Regions from separate parts of the Pseudomonas sp. Pf153 genome, predicted to be linked through region 2. Evidence: predicted binding sites of a transcription regulator. Region 2 holds the regulator's gene; each other region holds the start of a gene.
The links. The regulator FliA, encoded in region 2, starts transcription of late flagellar genes. The targets are predictions, from matches to a motif close to CTAAAGTTTNNNNNNNNNNNGCCGNTAA.

Region 1 (7,707 bases), on a different contig from region 2:
ACACGGTCTGTGCACCCTGGTCGTCCATCTGCTCGCGAGTGACCACCGATACGCTTTGGGAGGTTTCCCGCAGGGCGGTACTGGTCTTGGTGGCGACCTGGCTGTGGGTGGCGTTGTAGCCCTCCATGCTTCCCAGGGCATTACCCAGGGCAAACCCTTTGATATCGGTGGTTGGCAACGCCAGAGTGCTGCCCTCGGCCTCGGTCTGCAGGACATAACTGCTGCCGTCCTGGCTGACGGCAACCAGTCCTGAACCGCTGAGCAGATGGCTCAAGGCCTGGTCTGCCGAGTATTCGCCTTGCAGACCGGGGGACTGAACGCCACGGGTCTGCTCCGGGGTACTGGCCAGGGTGATACCTGCCTGGCGAGCGAATTGGTTCAATACGTCGCTGAGGGGGCCGGCCGGGATGTTGTAGCTCTGGCGGCTGGTGCTGACGCTGTCGGGGGCGGCGACCGCCAGTACCGGCGCGACGCCGGCACCCAGCGCGGTGGTCAGTAGCGCGGCGCGGATGGCCTGGCGCAGCAGTCGGGTTTGCGAGGAACCGCCGAAGGGGGTCTTGAGGTTTACGCGCTCGGTCATTTACAGGTTTCCGTTGGAGTCGCTGAAGGCAGAAAAGCGTTGATTACCTTCCTAGCCGGTCAGCCTCCCAAAACCCGCCAAAAAAAATCAGGCAGGACGTTCCACCGTGACCCACCAGCGGGTCCGATAACGTATCTGCACCGCGAGTGTGCGCGGCAGCACGGCCAGCAGCTTGTCGGTATCCTGCAGGCGGAAGACGCCTGACAGCCGCAAGTCCGCAATCGACTCGGCGCAGTTGAGGTAACCCCGGCGGTAGCGCCCCACCTCGTTGAGAAAGTCTTCCAGGCGCATGTTGCGTGTGACGATCAACCCGTCCGCCCAGGCGCCGGCATCCATGTCCAACGGCGGCGCAACGGTGGCCGTGGATGAAGTGATCAGGTAGCTCTGCCCTGCATTCACCTGGAGGGGATCCCCGTTGCTGTCAGCGTGCGAACGGATCACCACCCGGCCACTGCTGACGCTCAGACGCGTGCAGTCGCTGTCCTGGCGGACGACGAAGCGGCCCTCGATGCCTTCGAACAGTCCCTGCCGGCTTCGTACCAGCAAGGGCCGTTCCGGATCTCGACCACAGGTGACCATGATTTCACCGCGTGCCAGGTTGATCAGGCGTTGGCGGGCGGTGTAGTCCAGATCGGCTGCGCTCTGGGTGTTGAGCTCCAGGCGCGTCCCATCCGGTAGCTGGAAACCCCGTCGCTCGCCAATGGTGGTGGCGAAATCGGCACTCCACGGCTGCCAGCCCAGGTCCTTGCCCAGCCACGCGGCGGAGCCCAGCAGCGCCACCCCCGAGAGCAATTTCAGAGCCTGGCGGCGGTTGAGTCGCCGGGCGCTGTTTTCCAGGGTTTCGAGGGCAATATGAGCGCCGGGCACGGCCCTCAGGTTCGAGGTCAGTTCGCTGTGCAGCGATTGCACCCGTTGCCAGGCCAGTTCGTGTTCAGGATGAGTGGCGCGCCAGGCCTCGCACTGTTGATGCAGAGTGGGATGGGTGGCGTGGTTGCGCAGGCGCAGCACCCAGTTGATCGCCTGTTTGACCACTTGCTGCGAAGGGCCGCTACGACGGCCCATGGGTTCAGTTCTCATAACGCAACACGTAACAATGATACAGCGCATCGGCGACGTAACGTTCCACTGAACGCAACGAAACGCCCATTTGCTCGGCGATCTGTTTGTAGGTCAGGCCTTCACACTGGGCCAGCAGAAATGCCCTGCGCACTTTGGGCTTGAGGCCTTCGAGCATCCTGGCGATGGCTTCGAGCAGTTCCAGGATCAACGCCTGGGCTTCGGCGCCGGGGGTTTCGGCTTCCGGCAGATGGGCGATGGTTTCGAGGTAGGCGCGCTCGATTTCTTCCCGTCGCCAGTGGTCGATGACGAGACCCTGGGCAATGGTGCGCAAAAAAGCTTTTGGGGCCTTGAGTTCCAGCCGTTCGGTGCGCTGCAGCAAGCGGACGAAGGTGTCCTGTGCCAGGTCTGCCGCGTCCGCGGCATTGCCAAGCCGGTTGCGCAACCATGCATGAAGCCAGCCGTGATGACTGCTGTAGAGCGCCTGTACTGCAAACTCGGGAGATGACATGAACGCGACGCCCTGGATGTCACAAATGATAATAGGTCGCATTGTCATCAGCGTTCAGGGAATTTGCAACCACCATTCGACTGGCATCCTTCCGTCGCCTGATGTTTGAAAGCCCTAATTTTTTTTGCGAACTGGCCGACAGAGAATCATGCGTGCACCAAAATGGAGCGGGTCAGCTCCCGCCCACGCTGTTACATGGAACGTTGCAACCCGGAATGCACCCCAACTCTTTGCATAAGAAGCCTCATCGATGAATCTCAAGTTCAGCCATAAGATCCTGCTGGCCGCCTCTGGTGTAGTGGTGCTGGCGTTCGCGCTTTTCACCCTCTACAACGATTACCTGCAGCGAAATACCATCGGCCGCAGCCTCGAATCTTCCATCGAGCAATCCGGCGAATTGACGGCCAGCAGCGTCCAGAACTGGATGAGTGGGCGGGTACTGGTGCTGGAGAACCTCGCGCAGAACATTGCGCATCAGGGCGCCAATGCCGATCTGGCGGGGCTGGTGGATCAGCCGGCACTGACATCGAACTTTCAGTTCACCTATGTGGGCCAGGCCAACGGTGTTTTCACCCAGCGCCCTGACGCAAAAATGCCCGACGGCTACGACCCGCGTCAGCGTCCCTGGTACAAACAGGCCGTGAGCGCCGACAAAACCATGCTCACCCCGCCCTATTCGGCGGCAGTCGGTGGCCTGGTGGTGACTATTGCCCTGCCGGTGAAGAAAAACGGCGAACTGCTCGGCGTCGTGGGCGGTGACCTGAGCCTCGACACCCTGGTGAAAATCATCAACTCGGTGGATTTCGGCGGGATCGGCCACGCATTCCTGGTCAGCGGTGACGGTCAGGTGATCGTCAGCCCGGACAAGGACCAGGTGATGAAGAACCTCAAGGACATCTACCCTGGAACGCCGGTGCGCATCGAGAAAGGCATCCAGGAAGTCGAACTGAACGGGCAGGATCGCATCCTGTCGTTCACGCAGGTCGCGGGCCTGCCGAATGCGCAGTGGTACATCGGTCTGTCGATCGATGAAGACAAGGCCTATGCCCCGCTGAGCCAGTTCCGCACTTCGGCCCTGATCGCGATGTTCGTTGCGGTGGCGGCCATTGCGCTGTTGCTGAGTCTGTTGATCCAGGTGTTGATGCGTCCGTTGACCGCCATGGGCCGCGCCATGCAGGACATTGCCCAGGGCGAGGGCGATCTGACCCGGCGTCTGGTGGTACACGGCAAGGACGAGTTCGCGGTATTGGCTGGCTCGTTCAACCAGTTCGTCGAGCGGATCCACGCGTCGATCGCCGAGGTATCTTCTGCTACCCGGCAAGTGCACGACTTGTCGCAACGGGTGATGACGTCGTCCAACGCTTCGCTGGTGGGGTCGGATGAGCAAAGCGCGCGGACCAACAGCGTGGCGGCCGCCATCAACCAATTGGGCGCCGCCACCCAGGAAATCGCTCGCAATGCCGCTGACGCTTCGCAACACGCCAGCGGTGCCAGCGAGCAGGCGGACGATGGTCGTCAGGTGGTGGAAAAAACCATCCAGGCCATGACCGAACTGTCGCAGAAGATCAGCCTGTCGTGCACGCAGATCGAGACCCTGAACGCCAGCACCGACAACATCGGACACATCCTGGATGTCATCAAGGGCATCTCCCAGCAAACCAACCTGCTGGCGCTGAACGCCGCCATCGAAGCGGCCCGTGCCGGTGAAGCCGGGCGTGGTTTTGCGGTGGTGGCCGATGAAGTGCGCAACCTGGCGCACCGTACCCAGGAATCGGCGGAGGAGATCCACAAGATGATCACTTCCCTTCAGGTGGGTTCCCGCGAAGCGGTGACCACGATGAACGCCAGCCAGGCCTCCAGCGCCGAAACCGTGGACGTCGCCAATCAGGCCGGCCTGCGGCTGGTCAGCGTGACGCAACGTATCGGTGAGATCGACGGCATGAACCAATCAGTCGCCGCGGCGACCGAAGAACAGACCGCCGTGGTGGAAACCCTCAACATGGACGTCAGCCACATCAATCTGTTGAACCAGCAAAGCGTCGCCAACCTCAATGAAACCCTCAAGGATTGCGACGCCTTGTCACAACAGGCCAATCGGCTGAAGCAGTTGGTGGACAGCTTCAAAATCTGATGACCCACGGGAGCGGTCGGCCAGTTGGCATCGCTGCAAGCTGGCCGACCGCTTTCGCGAGCAAGCCCGCTCCCACAGGGACTGGTGGAGAACCCTGATTCCAGGTCCACCTCGGAACCCAGTGTGGGAGCGGGCTTGCTCGCGAAGGCGTCGGCACATTCAACATCACTGCGAGCCGATCCACCGTCATCGCGAGCAAGCTCAGCTCCCACAAAGTATTAGCGATGGTCCGGCGAACTGCGCCTGCACATTCCCCATCGCCTCATCGGCGAAACCTTGCAGGAAGTCCCTGAAGCCCGATGGAGTGTGGGCGTCGGTGTGGTCGGCGATGATGGTCCAGGTGGCGCGGCAGCGGTGGTCCGCCAGCGGCTCGACGCGCATCGCCGCCCAGAGGTTGTCGATGCCCAGGGTGTTGTAGATCAATGTCCAGGTCATGTGCATGGCCTGGTCGTCCCGGCTGTTGAGCTGTTCCACCACCAGGTTCTGCCCGTCGGTGAAGAACTTCTTGCGCAGGGACCTCACGCCCTCGCCAGTCATTTCGATGCGCGCCAGTGCCGGGATGAATTGGTCGAATCCGCCAAAATTACCCACCAATTCCCAGACCCGAGCAGCATCGGCTGCCACTTCCACCGACGTTTCGACGTGGCAGGCCTGGGGATTTTTGATCAGGGTGTCGGGTTGAAATGCAGTCATGGTCTTGCTCCTTTTTGGATGGGGTGTTTCAGATGAAATCGATGGCCTTGAGGTAATCGGCGCCGCGTCGCAGCAGGGCCGGTGATTTTTCCGGGTAGCGGGCGCCCATCTGCCGTATCCCGGTCCGGGCGTTGTCGTGGCGGATCATCGAAATGTCGCCGATGTCCTCCTCGAATCCGTTGAGGTAGAAACCCAGCACGCCGAACAGCGCATTGTCGGGATCGACCCGGCCCAGCTGCCGCTGCCAGTCCGCCACGCTCACCAGCGAGAACTCCCGGCCGCTGTCGCGAAACGACGCCACGTAAGCGTCCCAGCTCAAAGGCTCGGGGTTGTGCAGGTTGAATACCGCCTGGTTCGGTTGGTAGCGGCTGGCATGAAAGGCGATGAAACGAGCCAGGAAATCCACGGGCATCAGGTCGAAATTGAGTGACAGGGCTGGCACCTGGCCCAGTTGGATCGAGCCCTTGAGCATCAGCATCAGGCGGTTTTTGTGGGGCTGGCAGACCCCCGTCAGGCTGTTGAAACTGATGTTGCCGGGGCGAAACAGATTGACCCGCACGCCCCGATCCCGGGCCCGTTGCAGGATCCGTTCACCGACCCATTTGGACAGGTTGTAGCCATTCTTGATGTAGATGGGCGGTGTCGGTGCGGCGGGTTGCTCCAGCACCTGACCGTCGTCGCCCAACGCGCTGGAGGCCGACAGGGTGGAGACGAAGTTGAAGATCTTCTTGCTGCGCCCTTCGCACAGACGCAGGCATTCGAAGATCGGCTCCACGTTGTCCCGCGCCAGCGACTCGTAATCGAGGACGTGATTGACGTGGGCGGCGTTGTGCACCAGCGCGCCGAAGGTGCGGTCGATGCGGGTGTAGACGTCGTCCGGCAGGCCCAACTGCGGCAGGGTGATGTCAGCGGCGTAGACGCTGACCCGGCTCAGGTCCAGATGAGCCAGGCGATTGTCCTGCAGGGCCTGGGAGAAGCGTTGTGCCGCGCTTTGCCCGGCGGACTCACGCACCAGGCAGGCGACTTCGGTGGCGCCCCAGGCCAGCAAGGCCTCGACGATGTGCACGCCGAGAAAACTGTTGGCCCCCGTCACCACCACCTTGTGCACATCACCGATCTGACTGATGGGCAGCGGATCGATGTTGAGTTCGGCTTCGGCATCGATGAAAGCCTGTGGGCTGAGTACCGATACATCCGTTGTTTCGGGACCGTCGAGTAATTTCGCCAGGGTGACCAGCGTGGGCGCTTCGATGAAGCGATTGATCGACAGGCTGCGACCGAAAGCCTGGTGGATGTTCAGCAGCATCTGCGACAGCAGGATCGAATGCCCGCCCAGGTTGAAGAAGCTTTCATCGATGGCGATGTCTTCGGCGGGCAGCTCCAGCAGCTCGGCCCACAGCTGCTGCAACTGTGCTTGCAGCTGGTTTTGTGGCTGCCGGTGCTGGCTATCGGACTGGACCTGCACCGACAGGGCGAGCAAGGCCCGGCGGTCGACCTTGCCGTTGCTGGTGTAGGGCAGGTTGGGTAGCTCGATGTAGGCACCAGGATGCATGTAACCGGGCAGCATCCGTTGCACATGCTCGCGCAAGGCCTGGAGTGCGGCACCGGGTCGGTCTTCCTGCGGATGGACGAGGAACGCGAGGATCCGTCGACGTTCATCCACACCGACCGCGACCTGACGGAACAACTGGCTTTCCCGCAGGCAATGCTCGATTTCCTCCGGTTCGACCCGAAAGCCGCGGATCTTCACCTGGTTGTCGCGACGGCCGCACAGTTCGATACCGTGCTCGGTCCACTGGCCGATATCACCGGTGCGATAAACCCGTAGCGTGCGCTCGCCGGGCAGCGACAGGTCGAGATAGCGGCTGGCGGTCAGCGTCGAGTCATTCAGATAGCCCAGACCGACACCAGGCCCGGCGATATAGAGTTCGCCCGGTGTACCTTCTGGGACCGGTTGCAGGTGTTCATCCAGGATCAGCACCCGACCGTTGGCAATGGGTACCCCCAGGTTGCGGTTGTTGTCGCCACCGGTGAATTGTCGCGTGGTGGCAAGCACGGTGGTTTCCGTCGGGCCGTAAATGTTGTGAAACCGGCACTGTGGCGCCAGGCGCTCCATCACGAACGGCTCGCAGACATCCCCGCCGGTGATCAGGTGCGTCAGGCCCAGCGGCTCCTCCAGGGGCATCACGCTCAGCAGCGCGGGCGGCAGGAAGGCATGGGTGACTTGTCGTGAGCGGATCAGCTCGACCAGTTGTCGCGGATCGCGACGTTGGTCTTCGCCGGGCACCACCAGCAGCGCTCCCTGGATGAAAGTCGGCAGGATATCCAGCAGCGATGCGTCGAAATTGATGGTGGAGAACTGCAACGCCCGGCTGTTGCGCTGCAACCCGACATGGTCGCCGTACCAGGCGCAGAAATGGCTAAGGTTACGATGACTGAGCAGCACACCCTTGGGTTGACCGGTGGTGCCCGAGGTATAGATCGCCACCGCCGGATCGTCGATGTCCACCCTGCGGCGGATCAGCGAGGCGGGGACATCCGGCCTGGCGGAGGGCAGCCGATGCACGTTCAGGGTGGGCACCGGGAGATCACCCAGGTCGGTGCTGCCGTCGTGCAGCAGCAGGTCGGCCCTGGCGTTCTCAAGGATGAAGCGTCGACGTTGCGCCGGATGTTGCGGGTCCAGTGGCAGGTACACGGCGCCACAGCCCAGCACCGCCAGAATAGCCGCGTACAACT
Region 2 (7,707 bases):
ATCGAGTACATGACCACGAAAAAGGCGAACAGCAACGTGATGAAATCGGCGTAGGAAACCAGCCAGCGTTCATGGTTGACGTGTTCTTCATGATGTCTGCGGCGCGCCATGGTCCATTACTCCCATCAATCCATGAAGCCCTGAAGCTTCAACTCAATGGAACGCGGGTTCTCACCCTCGGCGATGGACAGGATGCCTTCCAGCAACATCTCGCGATAACGCGACTGGCGTAATGCGATGGACTTGAGCTTGGCGGCAATCGGCAACAGCACCAGGTTCGCACTCGCCACGCCATAGATGGTGGCGACGAAGGCCACCGCAATGCCGCTGCCCAGCTGCGATGGATCGGCCAGGTTGCCCATCACATGGATCAGGCCCATGACCGCACCGATGATGCCAATGGTCGGTGCGTAACCGCCCATGCTTTCGAACACCTTCGCCGCTTCGATGTCGCGACTCTCCTGGGTGTAGAAATCCACTTCCAGAATGCTGCGGATGGCTTCCGGTTCGGCGCCATCCACCAGCAATTGCAGGCCTTTGCGCGAATAGGCGTCCGGCTCCGCATCGGCGACCCCTTCCAGGCCGAGCAGGCCCTCCTTGCGAGCGGTCAAGCTCCAATTCACGACGCGATCGATACCACCGGCCAAGTCCACCCGTGGCGGGAAAAGGATCCAGACCAGAACCTGTATGGCGCGCTTGAAAGCGCTCATGGGCGATTGCAACAAAGCCGCACCGATGGTGCCGCCGAGCACGATCAATGCTGCGGGGCCGTTGGCCAGCGCGCCCAGATGGCCGCCTTCCAGATAATTGCCACCAATGATGGCGACGAACGCCATGATGATGCCGATCAGGCTGAGTACGTCCATTACACGCACGCCTCGACCAGGTGCTTGCCAATATCGTCCAGCCCGTATACCCCATCGGCCAGGTCCGCTTTGACGATCGCCATCGGCATGCCATAAATCACACAGCTGGCTTCGTCCTGGGCCCATATCGTACTGCCGCCCTGCTTGAGCAGGCGCGCGCCTTCGCGACCATCGGCGCCCATGCCGGTGAGCACCACCGCCAGAACTTTGTCGCCGTAGGATTTCGCAGCGGAACCGAAGGTGATGTCCACGCAAGGTTTGTAGTTCAAGCGCTCATCGCCAGGCAGGATTTTCACTGCGCCACGGCCATCGATCATCATCTGTTTGCCACCCGGCGCCAGCAGGGCCAGGCCAGGACGCAGGATATCGCCGTCCTCGGCTTCCTTGACACTGATGCGACAGAGCTTGTCCAGGCGTTCGGCGAACGCCTTGGTGAACGCGGCAGGCATGTGCTGAATCAATACGATGGGTGCCGGGAAGTTGGCCGGCAACTGGGTCAGAACCCGTTGCAACGCCACCGGGCCGCCGGTGGACGTACCGATGGCGACCAGCTTGTAGGCCTTTCGCTTGGGCGCGGGCGACGAAGCCGTGGCCGTGGCTGGCGCAGAACGGGCCGGCACGGGGGCCGGTACACTGCGTGAGGGCGAAGGACTGAAGCTGCTCGATGGCGCCGGGGCAGGCGCCGGGGCAGCCACAGGCGCCGAGGCCGGTGGGCTATAGGCGCTGACACGCCGGTTGCTGCGGGAAATGCTGTGGACCTTCTCGCAGAGCAACTGCCGGACCTTGTCGGGGTTGCGCGAGATGTCCTCGAAATTCTTCGGCAGGAAATCCACCGCACCGGCGTCCAGCGCATCGAGGGTCACCCGAGCGCCTTCGTGGGTCAGTGAGGAAAACATCAATACCGGAGTCGGGCAGCGCTGCATGATATGCCGCACGGCCGTGATGCCGTCCATCATGGGCATCTCATAGTCCATGGTGATCACGTCCGGCTTGAGGGCCAGGGCCTGATCGATCGCCTCTTTGCCGTTGGTCGCGGTGCCGACGACCTGAATACTCGTATCCGCTGAAAGAATTTCCGAGACGCGGCGGCGGAAGAACCCCGAATCGTCCACCACCAGGACTTTAACTACCATAAACACTCCGTTAGACGAGGCGCGGCCCTGGGCCACGCCCCTCCAGAATCAAATACGCCGTGTGGCGTAACGCTTGAGCATGCTTGGCACATCGAGGATGAGCGCAATGCGACCGTCGCCGGTGATGGTGGCGCCGGACATGCCTGGGGTCCCCTGGAGCATCTTGCCCAACGGCTTGATGACCACTTCTTCCTGGCCTACGAGCTGGTCGACGACAAAGCCGATCCGCTGGGTGCCCACCGAAAGGATCACCACATGGCCCTCGCCCTGTTCTTCATGGGCGGCGGAACTGACCAACCAGCGTTTGAGGTAGAACAGCGGCAACGCCTTGTCCCGCACGATCACCACTTCCTGGCCGTCCACCACGTTGGTTTTCGACAAGTCGAGGTGGAAAATCTCGTTGACGTTGACCAGCGGGAAGGCGAATGCCTGGTTGCCCAGCATCACCATCAGGGTCGGCATGATCGCCAGGGTCAGCGGGACCTTGATCAGAATCTTCGAGCCCGAACCCTTGACCGACTGGATGTTGATCGAACCGTTGAGCTGGGAAATCTTGGTTTTCACCACGTCCATGCCTACACCGCGGCCCGACACGTCGGAAATCTCGGTTTTGGTCGAGAACCCCGGAGCGAAGATCAGGTTGTAGCACTCGGTGTCGCTCAGGCGGTCGGCGGCATCCTTGTCCATCACGCCGCGCTTCACGGCGATGGCGCGCAGTATTTCAGGGTCCATGCCCTTGCCGTCGTCGGAGATCGACAGAAGGATGTGGTCACCCTCCTGCTCGGCCGCCAGGATCACCTTGCCGCTACGGACCTTGCCCGCGGCTTCGCGCTCTTCCGGCGACTCGATACCGTGGTCGACCGCGTTGCGCACCAAGTGGACCAGCGGGTCGGCCAAGGCCTCGACGAGGTTCTTGTCGAGGTCGGTTTCTTCACCCACCAGTTCCAGGTTGATTTCTTTCTTGAGCTGGCGAGCCAAGTCACGTACCAGGCGCGGGAAGCGCCCGAACACCTTCTTGATCGGTTGCATCCGGGTCTTCATGACCGCGGTCTGCAGATCGGCCGTGACCACGTCGAGGTTCGACACGGCCTTGGACATGGCTTCGTCCTGGCTGTTGAGGCCAAGGCGCACCAGACGGTTACGCACCAACACCAGTTCGCCAACCATGTTCATGATCTCGTCCAGGCGCGCGGTATCGACCCGCACGGTGGTTTCGGCTTCACTGGCAGGTTTTTCCGGCGGTGGCGCGGCGGCAGCGCGGGCTGGCGCCGGGGCGGCAGCGGCAGCGGCAGCGGCAGCGGCAGCGGCAGGCTTGGGTGTCTCGGCCTTCGGTTCCGGCGCCTTGGCGGCGGGTTTTGGCGCAGCCTTGGCGGCCGGTGCAGCCGTAGTCGCGGCAGTTGCAGGCGCAGCGGAAGCCGTACCGACTTCGCTGAATTTGCCCTTGCCGTGCAGCTCGTCAAGCAGCGATTCGAATTCCTGATCGGTGATCAGGTCACTGCCGGCCGCTGCAGCCGAAGGCTTGTCCGCGGTCGGCGCAGATGCGATAGCCGACTCCAGTGCATCAACGGCAAACGTGCCCTTGCCATGCAATTGGTCGAGCAGCGCTTCGAATTCATCGTCGGTGATATCGGAATTGTCACCTGTTGCATTCGGAGCGGCAGGCGCCGCTGCCGGGGCTACGGCGTCGGGCGCGAACTGACCTTTGCCGTGAAGCTGGTCGAGCAGCGACTCGAACTCGGCGTCGGTGATTTCATCGCTGGCCGTGCCCTCGGCAGCCGGGGCAACAGGTGCTGCCGGGGCCTGGGCTTCGGCTTTCACCGCGCTCAGGGAGTCCAGCAGTTGTTCAAATTCGTTATCGGTAATATCGCCCGACGCTTCGGCAACCGGCTCTTCGACAGCGGGTTCTTCAACCACGGCTTCGACCGGAGCGGCTTCGTCAGCCGATTGCGGCTCGGCCAGGCGCGACAGCGCGGCGAGCAACTCAGGCGTGGCGGGGGTAATGGGCGAGCGCTCGCGCACCTGGCTGAACATGCTGTTGACCGCATCCAGCGCTTCAAGCACCACGTCCATCAACTCCGAGTCAACGCGACGCTCCCCCTTGCGCAGGATGTCGAACACGTTCTCGGCAATGTGACAGCACTCCACCAGCTCGTTGAGCTGGAGGAAGCCGGCGCCTCCTTTTACAGTGTGGAAACCGCGAAAAATTGCATTGAGCAGATCCGCATCATCGGGACGGCTTTCCAGCTCGACCAATTGTTCGGACAGTTGCTCTAGAATCTCGCCGGCCTCAACCAGGAAATCCTGAAGGATCTCTTCATCGGCGCCGAAGCTCATCAAGGGGTGCTCCTAAAACAGGGCTAAAACTCAGAATCCAAGGCTGGACAGCAAATCGTCCACATCGTCCTGACCGGACACAACGTCTTCTCTTTTATCGGCATGAATCTGCGGACCTTCACCCTGAGAGAGATGTTTTTGTGGATCTTTTTCAGCGAGCATCGCCGCACGGTCATGTTCGATGCCCGCAAAGCGGTCCACCTGACTGGCCATGAGCACGAGTTTGAGCAGATTGCTTTCGACTTCGGTGACCAGTTGGGTCACGCGCTTGATCACCTGACCGGTCAGGTCCTGATAGTCCTGGGCCAGCAAGATGTCATTGAGGTTGTTCGCCACGGCGCGGTTTTCGGTGCTGCTGCGCGTCAGAAAACCGTCGACGCGACGGGCCAGCTCGCGAAACTCTTCCGCTCCGACTTCACGCCGCATGAACCGGCCCCAATCGGTGCTCAAGGCCTGGGCTTCGTCGCTCAGGCCGTTGACCAGGGGCGTTGCGCTTTCCACCAGGTCCATGGTGCGGTTGGCCGCGGCCTCGGTCAGCTTGACCACATAGGACAGACGCTCGGTCGCATCAGTGATCTGCGAGACTTCCTCGGCCTGCGGCGTGTTCGGGTCGATCTGGAAATTGACGATCGCGCTGTGCAGTTCACGGGTGAGCTTGCCGACTTCCTGATACAGACCACGATCTCGGGTCTGATTGAGCTCGTGGATCATCTGGACTGCATCGCCGAAGCGGCCTTTTTCAAGGTTCTCGACCAGTTCGTGGGCATGTTTTTTCAGGGTCGATTCGAAATCGCCCATTGAAGATTCGTTATGCTCCATAGCTCCCCCGTGGCGCCATTAACCGATGCGTTCGAAGATTTTTTCGATCTTCTCTTTCAACGCCTGGGCCGTGAAGGGTTTGACCACATAGCCGTTCACACCGGCCTGGGCCGCTTCGATGATCTGCTCGCGCTTGGCTTCGGCGGTGACCATCAGCACGGGAAGGTGCTTGAGTTTTTCATCGGCGCGCACGTGACGCAGCAAGTCGATACCGGTCATGCCGGGCATGTTCCAGTCTGTTACCAGAAAGTCGATACTCCCGCTGTTGAGGACCGGGATGGCAGTGGTGCCATCGTCCGCCTCGACCGTGTTGGTGAACCCAAGGTCACGCAACAGGTTTTTTATGATCCGCCGCATCGTTGAAAAATCGTCAACGATGAGGATTTTCATGTTCTTGTCCAATTCGACCTCCAAGCAGTCTTAAACGTGTCCAGCACCTGAACGCGCCATTTCAATCAATCCGGCACAACACTCGACAACGGTCCGGAACACACCGTACGGCGACTGACGCGGCTTGCCTCGCCAACCTCGCCCAATGCGTTCCTGCCGCCTGTCAGCGCGCTCGCCACTCCCCCAAACGCCCCCGTAAACGGGCCGCGCACTGGCTGTGTAACTGGCTGACCCGCGATTCGCTGACTCCCAGGACTTCACCGATTTCCTTGAGGTTCAGCTCCTCGTCGTAGTACAGCGCCAAGACCAGTCGCTCGCGCTCCGGCAAATTGGCAATCGCATCCGCCAACGCACTCTGGAAGCGTTCATCTTCCAGGTCACGCGACGGTTCCATGTAGGTACTTGGGCCATCCTCATGCAGCCCTTCGTGTTCGCCGTCCTGCAACAGGTCGTCGAAACTGAACAGGCGGCTGCCCAGGGTATCGTTCAAAATCCCGTAATAATCGTCGAGACTCAACTGGAGTTCGGCCGCAACCTCGTGATCTTTAGCGTCACGCCCGGTTTTAGATTCAATGGCGCGAATCGCGTCACTGACCATGCGGGTATTGCGGTGGACCGAACGCGGTGCCCAATCGCCCTTGCGGACCTCATCGAGCATCGCCCCACGGATACGGATACCCGCGTAGGTCTCGAAACTGGCGCCCTTGCTAGCGTCGTATTTGTTCGCCACTTCGAGCAGGCCGATCATGCCGGCCTGGATCAGATCCTCGACCTGGACACTGGCTGGCAGACGCGCCAGCAAGTGATAGGCAATACGCTTGACCAGGGGCGCGTAACGCTCCACCAGCTCGTATTGGGCGTCCCGTGCCGATTTCTTGTAGAGATGGTTGTAACCGCTGGCTGTCATAACACGGGCCCTGCTGTTTGTTGCACAAGACGCTCGACGAAAAATTCCAGATGCCCGCGTGGGTTTGCCGGTAGCGGCCAGGTATCGACCTTCTGGGCGATTGCCTTGAACGCCAGCGCGCATTTGGAACGTGGAAAGGCTTCATAGACGGCACGTTGCTTCTGGACGGCCTTGCGTACGCTTTCGTCGTAAGGCACGGCGCCCACGTATTGCAGCGCAACATCCAGGAAGCGATCCGTGACCTTGGTCAACTTGGCGAACAGGTTGCGTCCCTCCTGGGGGCTCTGGGCCATGTTGGCCAGGACGCGGAAGCGGTTCATGCCGTAGTCGCGGTTCAGCAGCTTGATCAGGGCATAGGCGTCGGTGATGGACGTCGGCTCGTCGCAGACCACCAGCAACACCTCCTGGGCTGCGCGCACAAAGCTGACGACCGAGTCACCGATGCCGGCCGCGGTATCGATCACCAGCACATCGAGGTTGTCACCGATGTCGCTGAACGCCTGGATCAGGCCCGCGTGCTGCGCCGGAGTCAGATGAACCATGCTCTGGGTGCCAGAGGCGGCCGGCACGATGCGAATCCCGCCAGGGCCTTGCAGCAGCACGTCACGCAGCTCGCAACGACCTTCGATGACGTCCGCCAGGGTGCGCTTGGGTGTGAGCCCCAGCAGCACGTCGACGTTCGCCAGGCCCAGGTCGGCGTCCAGCAGCATGACCCGTCGGCCAAGCTCTGCCAGAGCCAGGGACAAGTTCACTGACACGTTAGTCTTGCCGACGCCACCTTTGCCGCCGGTCACCGCGATCACCTGTACGGGATGCATGCTGCCCATGTTCGTTCTTTACCTTGTCTTACTTAGACGGAGGCCACATTACTGGCTGCGCGTTCACATTGAACATTGCATGGCAGACCATCGATGTAGGTACAAAAAAAATATTCATGATTACCTCAGCCAACCTGCTTGGTCGGGCTGTGGTAGATATCAGCGAACATGTCAGCCATGGCTTCTTCGCTGGGTTCGTCCTGCATTTGCACACTCACTGCACGGCTGACCAGTTGATGGCGACGCGGCAGATGCAAATCATCCGGGATCCGCGGCCCATCGGTCAGGTACGCCACCGGCAGATCGTGACCGATCGCCAGGCTCAATACCTCGCCCAGGCTTGCCGTTTCGTCCAGCTTGGTCAGGATGCAACCGGCCAGACCACAGCGCTTGTAGCTGTGATAAGCGGCCGTTAGAACCTGTTTCTGGCTGGTGGTTGC
Region 3 (7,707 bases), on a different contig from region 2:
TCGGTACCGTCGCAGACGATCACCATGCCCGAGTGCTGGGAGAAGCCCATGCCGACGCCACCACCGTGGTGCAGCGACACCCAGGTCGCGCCGCTGGCGGTGTTGAGCAAGGCGTTGAGCAACGGCCAATCGGAGACCGCATCGGAACCGTCCTGCATGGATTCGGTTTCGCGGTTGGGGCTCGCCACGGAACCGGAGTCCAGGTGATCGCGACCAATCACGATCGGGGCCGACAGCTCACCGCTGCGCACCATTTCGTTGAACGCCAGGCCCAGCTTGGCGCGCTGGCCCAGGCCGACCCAGCAGATCCGTGCAGGCAGGCCCTGGAAGCTGATGCGCTCGCGCGCCATGTCCAGCCAGTTGTGCAGGTGGGCGTCATCGGGGATCAGTGCCTTGACCTTGGCGTCGGTCTTGTAGATGTCCTGCGGGTCGCCCGACAGCGCAGCCCAGCGGAACGGGCCGATGCCACGGCAGAATAGCGGACGGATGTAGGCCGGAACGAAACCCGGGAAGTCGAAGGCGTTTTCAACGCCCTCTTCCTGGGCCATTTGGCGGATGTTATTGCCATAGTCAAAGGTCGGAACGCCCATTTTCTGAAAGGCCAGCATGGCTTTCACGTGGACGGCCATGGATTGCTTGGCGGCTTTCACCACGGCAGCCGGTTCGGTCTTGGCGCGGGCACGGTATTCTTCCCAGGTCCAGCCGGCCGGCAGGTAACCGTTGAGCGGATCGTGGGCGCTAGTCTGGTCGGTGACCATGTCCGGACGCACACCGCGACGGACCAATTCCGGGAGGATTTCGGCGGCGTTGCCACAGAGCGCAATGGAAATCGCCTTGCCCTCAGCGGTGTATTTCTCGATACGGGCCAGTGCGTCGTCCAGGTCGGTGGCCTGCTCGTCGACATAACGGGTCTTGAGGCGGAAATCGATACTCACCTGCTGGCACTCGATGTTCAGCGAGCAAGCGCCGGCCAGCGTGGCGGCCAGCGGCTGTGCACCACCCATGCCGCCAAGGCCGGCGGTCAGCACCCAGCGGCCCTTGAGGTTGGAGTCATAATGCTGGCGACCGGCTTCGACGAAGGTTTCGTAGGTGCCCTGGACGATGCCCTGGCTGCCGATGTAGATCCAGCTGCCGGCGGTCATCTGGCCGTACATGGCCAGGCCCTTGGCGTCGAGCTCGTTGAAGTGCTCCCAGGTGGCCCAGTGAGGGACCAGGTTGGAGTTGGCGATCAGGACGCGAGGCGCGTTGCTGTGGGTCTTGAAGACGCCTACCGGCTTGCCGGATTGCACCAGCAGGGTTTCATCGTCGTTCAGGTTGGTCAGGCTTTCGACGATCTTGTCGTAGCACTCCCAGTTGCGTGCCGCACGGCCAATGCCACCGTAGACCACCAGTTCCTTGGGATTTTCGGCGACTTCCGGGTCGAGGTTGTTCATCAACATGCGCAGCGGCGCTTCGGTCAGCCAGCTCTTGGCGGTCAGCGTATTACCGCGAGGGGCACGGATTTCAACGTCACGGTATTTTTCAGGTTTGCGGGTAGCGTCGGTCACAGCAAAAACTCCTCAGCGATCAATCCAGACCAGCCCGGGCAGGGCAGCTATTTCTTGGGACGCTGCGCTGAATGCAGGCACTCATACACATACGTCTTTACTTGTATGTACAAGCATATGCAATCAAGCGGCCAACTTTATTCAGGTACTGCTCGCGGATGATTCGCGAAATCGCTGCGAGGCCCGTGGCGCTTGGGCCGGTGAGCTGAATGAAAATTTCGGGGCGGGAGTTTTCAGCAACAACAGTGAGCGTCACAAAAGCGTGGCTTTGCGCCACGCTGGGGCATTCGGTAACAAGTTGGTGCGCGTAGTGGGAACAACACACGGCTTTTGTGGCGAGGGAGCCTGCTCCCTTTGCCACAAAGCTATTCGGCGGATATCAATGGGCTGACAGTTCAATCACGCAGCACTGCCCGCTCGTGGAAATTTCCAGCAGTCCGGTGTTACCGCTCAATTGCAGACAATCGTAGAGGCCCAGTGCCGCGTCGGATTCGTCGACCCTGACGCACAACGCCGGATCCGCACTGAATACCAGCACCGTCCCCGCCTCGCTGAAAAAACGCTGCTCATTCTTCATCCATTGCACCCGCGCGCGGTAACGCTGCGGTGCATAAATCAGGTTGAAGTCGCGAATCGGCCCGCCCAGCAGCGTGCAATGCACATGGCTCTCGCCGCTGAATGAAAAGGCGTCCAGCGGATGCAGCGGTCGCGTGGTCCGACCATCGACATTGAGCGTCATGCCGTCGCCCTGCAACACGCTGATGACCCGTTCATAACCGGCGAAAGTGGAAAAACCACCCGACTCACCGATATCGGCAATCGACAAGCGCCAGCCGAAACCATCCAGGCCAGTGCCAGCATCACGGGTGATTTCTTCGGTGCTGCCGCCGCCGTTCTTCCATGGCATGCGAGGGTAATTCGCGGCGCGCAGAATATTCATCTGGCTCATTTGTGAAACCGACCTTCCAGGCTATGACGTGAACCGGGATGGATCAGGCGCGCGGCAGTTACCGGCTGGCGCCCGGACCAGGTACGACGGCGGATCAACAGGCATGGCTCGCCCCGCTCGATTTGCAGCAGCTTGCATTCGCTCGGCTCGGCGAGAATCGCTTCCACCACATGTTCGCCTTCGGTCAATGGCGCCACCTGGTTCAGATAGGCATAAGGCGTTTGCAGGGTGAAATCCTGCTTGAGGTAATCCGGCGCCACCAGTGCGTTGACGAAACGATCCTCGATCTGCACCGGAATGTCGTTCTCGAAATGCACGATCAGAGAGTGGAACACCTTCTGGCCTTCGCGCATTTCCAGGGCCAGGGCGCGCTCGGAACCTGCGGCCTCCTCTTCCAGGGTAATGACCTTGCATGTGTGGCGATGGCCACGGGAGGCGATCTCATCGGCGATGTTATGCACTTCGAATAGCGCGGATTGGCTCTTGGGTTCGGCCACGAACGTACCGACACCCTGCATGCGCACCAGCAGGCCATCGGCAGTCATTTCCCGCAGGGCGCGGTTGATGGTCATGCGACTGAAGCCCAACTGGCTGACCAATTCGCTTTCCGATGGCACGCGGTAATGCGGCGGCCAGTTTCCACTGTCGATCTGCTGGGTAATCATTTGTTTGACGCGGGCGTACAAGGGCGCCGGACTGTCACCCATGTTCGCGGCGATTGGTGGTTTGGCAGGCGGAGTCGGCACGGCGGTTCCCTGTTCTGCAAATAAGATTGCTAGCTTGCCGGAGTTTACCGGCCAGGCAAACGTCTGTATATGTATATACAAATTACACACGATGAGGTTTGACCATGCCCGCTTTTTTTGCCGAACGCGCGCTGCTGCCTAGTGGATGGGCCAATGATGTACGTCTTGAGGTCGACGCCAACGGCGTTCTGACTCGTGTCCAGGCCGATTCCCACGCAGACGGCGCCGAACGGCTGAAGGGGCCGCTCTTGCCGGGCATGCCGAACCTACATTCCCATGCATTCCAGCGGGCCATGGCCGGGCTGGCGGAAGTCGCGGGCAACCCCAACGACAGTTTCTGGACCTGGCGCGACCTGATGTATCGCCTCGTCGGAAAAATCAGTCCGGACCAGCTCGGCACCATTGCCCGACAGCTGTACATCGAAATGCTCAAGGCCGGTTACACCTCGGTCGCCGAATTTCATTACGTGCATCACGATACCGACGGCACGCCTTACGCCGACCCCGCGGAACTGGCGCTGCGCATCAGCCAGGCGGCCAGCACCGCCGGTATCGGCCTGACGCTGCTGCCGGTGCTCTATAGCCACTCCGGTTTTGGTGGCCAGGCGCCGAATGACGGACAACGACGTTTCATCAACAGCACCGAGAACTATCTGTCGCTTCAGTCGCGCTTGCAGCCCCTTCTGGCTGGACGGCCGAACCAGGCCCTTGGGCTGTGCTTCCATTCCCTGCGCGCCGTAACACCTGGGCAAATCCATGAGGTTTTGACGGCGAGCGACCGCGATTGCCCGGTGCACATCCACATTGCCGAACAACAGAAGGAAGTCGACGATTGCTTGAGCTGGAGCGGCGCCCGTCCGCTGCAATGGTTATACGAAAACGTCGACGTCGATCAGCGTTGGTGCCTGGTGCATGCCACCCATGCCGACGCTCGTGAAGTCAGCCTCATGGCCAGAAGCCGGGCGATTGCCGGTCTGTGCCTCACGACTGAAGCCAACCTTGGCGACGGCATCTTCCCGGCGGTGGATTTCCTGGCCCAGGGCGGACGCCTGGGTATCGGCTCCGACAGTCATGTGTCGTTGAGCGTGGTGGAAGAGCTGCGGTGGCTGGAATATGGCCAGCGCCTGCGGGATCAGCGACGCAACCGCTTATATCGGCCAGATCAACCGATGGTCGGCCGCACCCTGTTCGATGCCGCCCTGGAGGGCGGTGCCCAAGCCCTCGGCCAACCGGTCGGCGGACTCGGCGTCGGCAAACGCGCCGACTGGCTGGTGCTCGATGGCAACGACCCGTACCTGGCGACGGCAAGTGGCGATGGAATTCTCAATCGTTGGCTGTTTGCCGGCGGGGATCGCCAGGTGCGCGACGTGATGGTCGGCGGGCAGTGGGTGGTACGCGACGGACGGCATGCCGGGGAAGAGGAAAGCGCCCGGGCGTTTGCCCAGGTGTTAGGCGAACTCCTGGGTTGACGCGTAAAAAATGTGGGAGCGGGCTTGCTCGCGAATGCGGTGTATCCGTCGACATAGACATTAACGGATAGACCGTCTTCGCGAGCAAGCCCGCTCCCACATTGGATATTTTCAGGCCCTCAATCCGACGTCTTGGCCATCTGCCGATCCGACGCACGCCAGATCAGTCGAGTCGTGTCGTAGCCCTGCTGACGCGCCCTGCTCAGCAGCTCTTCACGCACGTCGACATTGACTGTCGGAGTACGGGACAACAGCCACATGTAGCGGCGGCTCGGGTCGCCTACGATGGCTGTCTTGTAATCGTCGCTGACGTATAGCACCCAGTATTGTCCCTTCGCCACACCCGGCAGGATCCGCGAGAACCAGGTATCGAACCTGACCCAGAGCTTGTCGGTCTTGCCAGGTACTTGTGGGGTGGCGGTGCCCTTGGCTTCCTCCCACTGCCAGTCCGAGGTCAGGCAGCGATTGAGCACCCCCAGGTCGCCGTCAGGCTTGAGTGTGTAATGAGCTTCGGATTGCGCGCAGTTGCGCTGGAAATACATTGGCAGGCGGGCCAACTCGTACCAAGTCCCTTGGTAACGCTTCAAATTGACACTGTTGACGGTCTTGGGCGCCAACGGGTCTTCGCCAGAAGTGGCACAGCCGGCCAATACCAGGCCAGCCAAAAGCACTAACAATAACCGCTTCATTATTTTTCTCCCGCAGGCCCATGGCCTCGGTTTACTTCAGGCCTTGGCCGGAAAACATCAACACTTTGTCACCGGCATATTGCACGCTGATAAAGCTTTTCTGATCGCCCCAGGTGCAACTGGACATGCCGAGCGCGCCCGAACAATCGGTCGGTTTCCCCAGTAACGTTTCGACTTCGGCCTTGGACATGCCAGCCGACAGCTTGGAATAGTTTTCCTGGTTCACTTTGCTGCACGCGGCCAACAAGACGCACAAAGACAACAACGCGATAGATCGCAGGGACATCGGGTAACTCCTGGAGCGGAAGGGAGGTGGCAGGGTGCCAACCAGAAGCTTAGAAGAGAAAACCCTTGTCTGGTTCCCCGACGAACCTTGTATTTATTGAACAAAAAGGGGGTATTTCGTCGGCAAATCAATCAGTTTGTGATGCCGTCGTGCATTTCGTCGGGATTGCCCCGCCGGCGCCTGATCCCTGGCGCTTCCAGGCCGATAAAAAGAACAGCGCTGTGCCCTGCGTTATGGCAAATTGGCGCCCCTTCCTGACCAGCTCCAGTGCGGTAGCGTTATTAATGACCAGAAACATGAAGTTCAGCCACAAAATTCTGCTGGCTGCCGCCCTCGTGGTGGCCGTTGCATTCGCCTGTTTCATCCTGTTCAACGACTATCGTCAGCGCCAGAGCCTGCATTCGAGCACCGAGACGTCGATGCAGGAACTCGGCAGCCTGACCAGCCGAAACATTCAGACGTGGGTAGAAGGTCGCATCCAATTACTGCAATCGCTGGCCCAGCAGATCGCAACGGACGGCAGCAGCGCCGCCAGCCTCAAGCGCGCCATCGACCTGCCGGCCTACACGGGTAATTTCCAGCTCAGCTATTTCGGCGGCACCGACGGCGTGATGTTCTCGGTACCGGCCGGCAATCGCGCCGCCGACTACGATCCTCGCGCCCGAGGCTGGTACAAGGCCGCCAACGGCGCGCAGCAAACCATCGTCACCGAACCCTACATCGCCGCCTCGTCGGGCAAACTGGTCATCACCGTGGCCACCCCGGTGAAACATCAGAACCAGATGATCGGCGTGGCCGGTGCGGACATCGACCTGTCGAGCATCAGCGCAATCATCAACTCCCTGAACTTCGGCGGCCACGGTCATGCGTTCATCGTCAGCGCCGATGGCAAGATCCTGATCCATCCCGATAGCAAGCGGGTGCTCAAGACACTGGCCGAGGCCTACCCCAACGGTACGCCGCAGGTCAGCCCGGGCATGAAGGAAGTCGAACTCGACGGCAAGACCCAGTTCATGTCCTTCACCCGCGTCAACGGCGTGCCGGGCGCCGACTGGTACGTAGCGCTGGTGCTCGACAAGGACACGGCGCTGGCGATGCTCAGCGAGTTCCGCACCTCGGCGTTGATTGCCATGGCCATTGCCGTGGTGTTCATCATCGCCCTGCTGGGCATGTTGATCCGCGTGTTGATGCAACCGCTGTTGACCATGGGTCGCGCCATGCATGACATCGCCGAAGGCGAAGGCGACCTGACCCGGCGCCTGACCATCCACGGCCACGATGAATTCGGCGCGTTGGGCACATCTTTCAACCGCTTTGTCGAGCGTATCCATACGTCGATCCGTGAAGTGGCTTCGGCCACCGGCCAGGTCAACGAAGTTGCCTTGCGCGTAGTCAGTGCCTCCAATTCATCGATGTTCAACTCTGATCAACAAGCCTCGCGCACCAGCAGCGTGGCCGCAGCCATCAACCAGCTCGGCGCCGCCGCCCAGGAAATTGCCCAGAACGCCGCCCTCGCCTCGCAGCACTCAAGCGAGGCCCGCAGCCTGGCCGAAGACGGCCAGCAAGTGGTGGACAAAACCATCAGTGCGATGCAACAGCTCTCGGCGAAGATCAGTGACTCCTGCGGCAACATCGAAACCCTGAACAGCAACACGGTGAACATTGGCCAGATTCTTGAAGTGATCACCAGCATTTCGCAACAGACCAACCTGCTCGCCTTGAACGCCGCCATCGAGGCAGCCCGGGCCGGTGAAGCCGGGCGCGGCTTTGCGGTCGTGGCCGATGAGGTGCGCAACCTGGCCCACCGCACCCAGGATTCAGCGCAGCAAGTACAGAAGATGATCGAAGAACTGCAGGTCGGTGCACGGGAAGCGGTACTGACCATGACCGACAGCCAGCGCCAGAGCGAAGGCAGCGTCGACATCGCCAACCAGGCCGGCGAACGGCTGGGCAGCGTGACCCAGCGTATCGGTGAAATCGACGGCATGAACCAGTCCGTGGCGACCGCCACCGAAGAACAG

Region 1: a site for FliA is predicted at 2,262-2,289, ahead of AD666_RS12120 (methyl-accepting chemotaxis protein). Genes of this name have one in related genera too.
Region 3: a site for FliA is predicted at 5,867-5,894, ahead of AD666_RS04060 (methyl-accepting chemotaxis protein). Genes of this name have one in related genera too.

What each region holds. Positions count from the first base shown of each region.
Region 1 is NZ_LHVL01000017.1:14,004-21,710, reverse strand. Features, by position in the region: gene AD666_RS12135 (TonB-dependent siderophore receptor) at 1-580, opposite strand, end outside; gene AD666_RS12130 (FecR domain-containing protein) at 668-1,657, opposite strand; gene AD666_RS12125 (sigma-70 family RNA polymerase sigma factor) at 1,647-2,147, opposite strand; gene AD666_RS12120 (methyl-accepting chemotaxis protein) at 2,398-4,278, shown strand; gene AD666_RS12115 (SRPBCC family protein) at 4,480-4,971, opposite strand; gene AD666_RS12110 (non-ribosomal peptide synthetase) at 5,000-7,707, opposite strand, start outside.
Region 2 is NZ_LHVL01000025.1:698,270-705,976, reverse strand. Features, by position in the region: gene motD (flagellar motor protein MotD) at 1-110, opposite strand, end outside; gene AD666_RS18345 (flagellar motor protein) at 126-866, opposite strand; gene AD666_RS18340 (chemotaxis response regulator protein-glutamate methylesterase) at 866-1,999, opposite strand; gene AD666_RS18335 (chemotaxis protein CheA) at 2,048-4,333, opposite strand; gene AD666_RS18330 (protein phosphatase CheZ) at 4,364-5,152, opposite strand; gene AD666_RS18325 (chemotaxis response regulator CheY) at 5,171-5,542, opposite strand; gene fliA (RNA polymerase sigma factor FliA) at 5,706-6,449, opposite strand; gene fleN (flagellar synthesis regulator FleN) at 6,446-7,276, opposite strand; gene flhF (flagellar biosynthesis protein FlhF) at 7,393-7,707, opposite strand, start outside.
Region 3 is NZ_LHVL01000008.1:252,637-260,343, forward strand. Features, by position in the region: gene hutU (urocanate hydratase) at 1-1,547, opposite strand, end outside; gene AD666_RS04035 (HutD family protein) at 1,927-2,496, opposite strand; gene hutC (histidine utilization repressor) at 2,493-3,203, opposite strand; gene AD666_RS04045 (formimidoylglutamate deiminase) at 3,347-4,711, shown strand; gene AD666_RS04050 (lipocalin family protein) at 4,831-5,400, opposite strand; gene bamE (outer membrane protein assembly factor BamE) at 5,432-5,686, opposite strand; gene AD666_RS04060 (methyl-accepting chemotaxis protein) at 5,971-7,707, shown strand, end outside.